Regions from separate parts of the Paenibacillus sp. lzh-N1 genome, predicted to be linked through region 1. Evidence: riboswitches for the same ligand, from Rfam matches in the RefSeq annotation. Region 1 holds a riboswitch; the other holds the start of a gene.
The links. A riboswitch is a leader RNA that binds a small molecule or an ion and turns the genes downstream of it on or off. The one in region 1 is predicted to bind cobalamin.

Region 1 (3,421 bases):
GATCACCCGGAATTCCTTCCGCTACGGGCTGAGCGGCATGAGCATTACGGCCAAATTTTTTGCCGCCGAGGAAAAGATCATATCCTCCCTTGCGGTAGACAATTCCGATATCCTCCAGCACCGCTCCATAGCAGGCCATGCCGCATCCGTTCAAAGCAATGCTCGTTTCCTTGGGTGCCTGTAATCCGCCGAGTACAACCTGTAGGTGCTCAGCCACAGGCACAGCGTCATCTTTCTCCATATTGCAGAAGTCGCACGCCTTGACCTTAAACACATCGCCGAGCGGCATGACAATGAATCGTTCATCCCGCAGCCGACCGACCAGTTCCTCAGGGTCTAGGCACGGCACGCGCAGCACGATCTGATGATCTGGCGTGTATTCCAGCTCGCCATCATCACCCGCTACCTCGGCGAGCAGTGCCATCTGCCGAGCAGTGAACTTCTTGTTTCCCACGCCAGGGGAAACCCCCACCTCAAACAGCGCAGGCTTGCCAAAGCCGCCTGACGCCTTCGCAGCCGCAGCTCCTGCTCCGGCCCCTGCTGCCGTTCCAACGGCGCTCTGGGCGGTAGGCGCTTGCCCGCTCCAGCGAGCGTTGGCTTCGCCTGGCAGCTTGCCGCCAACAGCAAGACGACCGAGCGCCTCTGCTGCCAGCGATGCTGGGGTCGCCCCGGTTTGCTTCGCAGGCGGCACCTGTACAGCAGCCATCGCTTGCGGGCGTGCCTGCGTGGCAACCGCAGCACCGCTCGCGGAAGGCCCGGTAGGCGCAGTCAGAGCTCCGCCTCCCTGCGGTGCATCTAGCGCGCGATCCTCTTGCGCGCCCAGCGACCACGGCTCCGCTTCCGTGCGAAGCCGCTGATGCGGTTTAAGCACCTGTTCGGTCGCGTCCAGCGTGTATTTACGCTGATAGCCGCGCGGAGTCACGATTAAGCCGTCATACACTGTCGTCGAGGAATTGCCGATGATTACGGTCGTCAGCATCCCGATATCATGGTTCAGCATATCTTCCAGCGTCGTCACAATAACCTGCTGACGTTCACGATAAGCACTCTTCACCAGCCCAACCGGAGTCTGCGGATCACGGTAACGAAGCAAAATGGACTGCGTCTCCACAATCTGGCGGGTACGCCGACCACTACGCGGGTTGTATAATGCAATCACAAAATCAGCCGAAGCCGCAGCTTCTACACGCTTCACGATTGTTTCCCACGGGGTCAGATGGTCACTCAGACTGATCGTGCAAGCATCATGCATAACTGGCGCTCCCAACAACGAAGCACAGGATTGAATAGCCGAGATCCCCGGCACAACCTCCACCTCAACCCCGTCCTCGCGACGCCAGCCTTTTTGCATCAGCACTTCGTACACCAGACCTGCCATGCCATAGACCCCAGCATCTCCACTGGAAATGACGGCTACCTTCTTGCCCATCTCTGCTTGGCGAACCGCCTCCTGCGCACGGCTCACTTCCTCTGTCATCCCTGTGCGTACAATCTCCTGTCCGTTCAACAACGGACGGATCAAATCAACGTAGGTATTGTAGCCGATAATGACCTCACTTTCGGCCAGCGCATCCAACGCACGTTTTGTGATATGTTCCATATCTCCTGGTCCAAATCCAATCACCAGCAATTTTCCTAATGGGCTCATCGTGCTCCTCCTATCATCCTTTTCAGGGCAGCTATACTATCTATTTCAATAATTTGTGGCATCCTGTAACTCGAAAAAACCCCATCCTGCCCGGATGGGGTTCCTATGTACGTATCTCTCTCATCAGACGAAACAGCGTAAGAGGACAGTCTTGTCTTCCTCCAATCTGCCGTTGTTTTCCATCTGTTTTGTTTACGCTTCAAACGCTGCTGCACGTTCATATCCACGCAAACCTCTAACCAACATGGAAAAAGCAACGTGTGCCTGATTTCCTGATTTCGTACACCCATCCTCTCCGCGAAGGTTAACGGTGCATACAGATCAAGGTAGGTCTCCTGGCTTGGCATCAACGGATTCTTTCGTCTTCCCCGTTTTGTACGAGTGACCATTTAAAAGAATCCTCTTCCTTACAGTGGCGGGACCGCTCGGGACTTGCACCCGATTCCCTGTTACCCTTTGCTCAACCGCAAAGGCACCTTGTCTGTCCGCTATTTGATTATGGGTCTTATCATAACCTTGCCTCAATCAGTTGTGCAAGCACGAAAAAAGCTTTATTTCAAGTTCTCTGCCTTATTTTTCAGCATATGCAGCAATTCATCCGGGTCCGCAGAGATACTCAGTAGTGCTGGATGATCAGCTCCGGTAAACCCTTCCTGCACGCTATGACGTACCATTTCTATCAACGGGTCAAAATATCCATTCACATTCAGCAGCCCAATGGGCTTGCGATGTATGCCAATTTGCGCCCAGCACAATACCTCGAACAGCTCCTCAAAGGTTCCCAACCCACCCGGAAGGGCTATAAACGCATCAGCCATCTCACTCATCGCCGCTTTACGTTCATGCATGCTTGCTACCTCAATAAACTCGGTAACTCCCTGATGAATGATCTCTGCATCGAATAACAGGGTGGGCATAATGCCGGTGACCTGACCGTCACCCGCCAGCAGTTCATCCGCTACTTTACCCATCAGCCCCCTGCTGGAGCCACCATAAATTAGACGGATATGCTGGCGAGCCATAGCTTCACCCAGCTTGCCTGCCGCCTCAACATATACCGATGAATGTCCAGGTCTGGACCCTGCAAATACACAAATAGAATTCATAAACGTCTCAGCTCCTGTCCTCAATATCATGCATCGAAACTTATTCATTATATTAGATAAATATTTTCGCTATAACAAAAAACTTTGTCGATGCATGTCCAACAAAAAAAGATAAAGACCTCGTAGGCCCTTATCTCTATTTTACGCTGTATTAGTAAATATAAGTTCATTTTAGCTTACTGCATTATCATTTCTAGCTCATTTCAAATGACCGTTCACGCTCTTCAGACCACAGCCATGCACCGAATCACTATGTTCAAAATATTTGCCCAGCTCCACCATCATCGCACCCATGCGCTCTTCAGTTGGATACACGATTCGTTCAATCCCTTCTTCCAAAATGGATTGTGCGGTCACCTTGCCCACCGATACAGCAATTACATCTTCACGAAAAGCTTCCAGTAAATCCTCAAATCGATTTTGCTCTCTGGCATATTGGGCCAAAAATCGGATTTGCGGACCACTCGTGAACGTAACGGCATCAATCGTACGGTTTATAACATCATCTAGTAACGCCTGCAATTTTGCTTCTTCAGGTGGGATATGCTTATAAGGAAGTACTTGGCGGGTCACTGCGCCCTGCTCATCCAGCCACTCTACCAACCGGGGGGCCGGATCTCCATGCAGTTGCAACAGCACTTCCTTCCCCTTCAGATCATATGGGGCA
Region 2 (3,421 bases), 230 kb from region 1:
TGGGTGAGTATTGCGCAGCCGTTTTATTTTGGTAAGCCAGAATTCAGCATTATGGCGGTATGCACGATGATTATCGTCAATATTGTCAGCATGGTCGAGTCTACGGGGGTTTATCTGGCAGTAGGTAAAGCGATTGATCAGAAGGTGGAACAAAAGCAAATCGTCAATGGACTTCGTTCGGAGGGACTTGCGATTATGCTGGGCGGTATATTTAATGCGTTCCCTTACACAGCCTTCTCGCAAAATGTGGGTCTGATCTCGCTAACTCGCGTCAAATCGCGTAACGTTATTTTTGCTGCGGGCGGTATCATGGTCGTTCTCGGTTTGCTGCCTAAGCTGGCTGCCTTGACGACAGTGATTCCTAACGCTGTGCTGGGCGGGGCAATGATCGTCATGTTTGGCTCGGTTGCTGCATCAGGCATGTCTATTTTGTCAGAAGTAGATCTGCGGAAGGAAAGCAATCTGCTGATCGCAGCATGCAGTATTGCTGTAGGCCTAGGCTCAGCTGTTCTGCCGCAAATGTTTGACCAACTGCCTAGCTTTGCCAAAATGCTGCTGCAAAATGGTATTGTATCGGGCTCGATTACGGCAATTGTCTTGAACATCGTTTTGGCAAGAAAACAAGCTGAATCGGTCAAAGGCGTAAATGTCTCGGAGGTTCCACAGAAGGTTTGATGAATAGGAAATAGATAAAAACAGCCGGAAAGAGGACGTAGCCTCTTTTCCGGCTGTTTGGCATGGGGTTACCAAGAGCAGGTTATTTATTAAGCAACATGAAGTTATTGATAACCCCCCTCTTGTATGAAAATGGAGGATTGAGAACCTACTAGAAAAGTTTGCTAGAGTAGTAGGAAGAGGAATGGTATAATCTAAACTATGGATTTTGAATAGTGGTGGATGTTTTCGGACCATGGCGCAGCTTCCCGAAAGGGGGTGAAGCCGATGGTCACACTTGTGTCGTGCTACGATGTGTTGCGTTGGATGGTTACGTTACTAAGCCTGGTGTTTAGTATTCGTAAACTTTATCGCTGGCTGCGTCGGAAATTTCGGAACAAGCGAAAACCCACCGCTTGATTAGGTTAGGCGCCTAACGGTGGGTTTAGCTAAGCATTTAGCGCGCCGTGGTGATCCACAGCCTTTCAAATCCTAGGAGTCTTTGCCGTTGGCGCGGCGAAGGCTCTTTTTAGTATACGGATACGGTGGATATCTCTATACCTAATTTTAGCACGTGAATTGCGTGCATGCAATGAATAGTCACAGCCTTGATTCTCATCGTATCATTCAAATTTAAAATATTACGCTGCATTTGTTGACAAGCCAGTAGCAACAAAATAAGATAATCCTAATTCGTAATAAAAAGGAATAAAGGAAGAAAACAGGTGTGAGCCGGACAACTCTATATACGAGGTTTTGTTGAGACGATGTAGATAGTTGTTGAGCGTGTTCACTTAAAAGGGAAGTTCGGTAGATTCCGACACGGACCCGCCACTGTATACAGGCATCAGCAGGGTACTGCTGGAGCTTTCAGAATAGCCACTGGAACTGTGAGGAACCGGGAAGGCCTGAAAGATAAGCCTGGAGTCAGGAGACCTGCCTGTTTTGACATCACTGTCAGACCCACGGGATGCTGGGGAGGTGGTTAGGCGTGCTGCATACGGAATGTCTGAAACCGATCTGATCCCTTCTATGTTTTTGGAGTTGGCTTTGAGGTGAGTTTTGACATTTTATAATGAAAGCATTTCTGACTGCTGGTCAAGTGGTTGGGAATGCTTTTTTCGCGTTTTGCGTTAGGTTTATACGATATTTTACAAGATAGAGGAGGACATGTGGGATGATAGGCAATCGTAATAGGCGTTCATGGTTCATATGTACAGGATTGCTGCTGCTGATGGCAGTTATGGCTTCGGGATGCGGCACAGCCACGAAGACGGAGGATAGCTCAGGCAAGGGTGAGAATACGCCTGCACAACAGACTCCAGCAGGTAAAAAGCTGGTGATGGCGTATACGTGGAAACCGTCAGGCGTCGATCCGCATGGAGACAATAGCTGGGATGTGATGCGTTCCGGTGCCGGTGAGACACTCATTCGTTTGAATGAAAAGTTGGAGCCTGTGGCTTGGCTAGCCAAGGAATGGAAGCACGACAGTCCTAACGTGTGGACGTTCAGCTTGCAGGATAAGGTCACTTTTCATGATGGAAAGAGTATGGATGCAGCAAGTGTAAAAGCATCTTTGCTGCGCTCTATCGAGAAAAGTCACCTGGCGAAGGATTTACTGGATGTGAAGTCCATTGATGTAAATGGCCCGCTGACGCTGAAAATCACGACAAACCAGCCGAATGCAGCGCTGGCATCCAATCTGGCTGATCCGTCAACAATCGTGCTGGATGTGGCATCCATGAAAGATGAGCAGAGCTACCCTGCAATGACAGGTGCTTTTAAAATCAAAGCCTTTAACAAGGATCAATCCTTGGTCGTAGAGCGTTATGACGGATATTGGGGCGAAAAGGCACGACTGGCTGAAGCAACGATGAAATTCATTACGGACGGTAATTCGCGCCTGATGGCGTTGCAATCCGGTGAGGTGGATGTAGCGACGGATATTCCGGTAGATAACGCAGAGGTATTAAAAAAGAACGACAAGCTACAAGTGCTGTCGGCTCCGTCCTTGCGTACCCATATGATTGTGTACAACATGGAATCGTCTGTGTTCAAGGATGCGACCAACCGTAAGGTGGTAGACAGTCTGATTCCGCGCGCATCCATTGTGAGCGCCGTCATGAGGGGCTACGGTACGGAAGCAAGCAGCCCGTTTCCGAGTATCCTTCCCTTCGGTAAGATTGAGCGCAAAGCATTGAACGGAACGGCAGAGCAGTTGTTGACGAAGGATGGCTGGCAAAAGGATGCCCAAGGCACATGGTCCAAGCAGGGCAAGCCATTCGAGGTTACGCTGCTGACCTTCCCTCAGCGTCCGGAGCTATCCGTCATGGCTGAGGTTATTCAGAGCCAGTTGCTGAATGAGGGAATCCAGGTCAAAATTCGCAAGGTGGAAAATATCGACGAGGCGTTGACCAAAAACGATTGGGATTTTGCTATGTACAGCATGCTCACGGCCCATACAGGGGAACCGCAGTATTTTATGGACATGTTCTACTCCTCTACAAGTGAAGCTAATGTAAGCCGTTATGCTTCCAAACCGCTGGAGAATATTCTTCACAGCCTGAAGTTGGCAAAGGATACCACACAGCGTAATGCAGTAACACTGCAAGCGCTGGATATCATCAATACAGACTTGCCGCAGTCATTCATTGTACACCCTGACAATGTGTTTGGCGTGAAAAAAGGGGTAGAGGGCTTTACGCCGCATCCGATCGAGTATTACTACATTACAGCGCAATCTGATATTGCGGAATAACGAGCTACG

Region 2: linked by a shared signal. The riboswitch ahead of C0638_RS08575 (ABC transporter substrate-binding protein) and the one ahead of cobJ (precorrin-3B C(17)-methyltransferase) in region 1 are both predicted to bind cobalamin.

The regions. Positions count from the first base shown of each region.
Region 1 covers NZ_CP025696.1:2,112,055-2,115,475, reverse strand. Annotated here, with positions in the region: gene cobJ (precorrin-3B C(17)-methyltransferase) at 1-1,648, opposite strand, end outside; cobalamin riboswitch at 1,957-2,142, opposite strand; gene C0638_RS09565 (LOG family protein) at 2,200-2,754, opposite strand; gene C0638_RS09560 (uroporphyrinogen-III synthase) at 2,953-3,421, opposite strand, start outside.
Region 2 covers NZ_CP025696.1:1,886,690-1,890,110, forward strand. Annotated here, with positions in the region: gene C0638_RS08570 (nucleobase:cation symporter-2 family protein) at 1-675, shown strand, start outside; cobalamin riboswitch at 1,409-1,612, shown strand; gene C0638_RS08575 (ABC transporter substrate-binding protein) at 1,832-3,412, shown strand.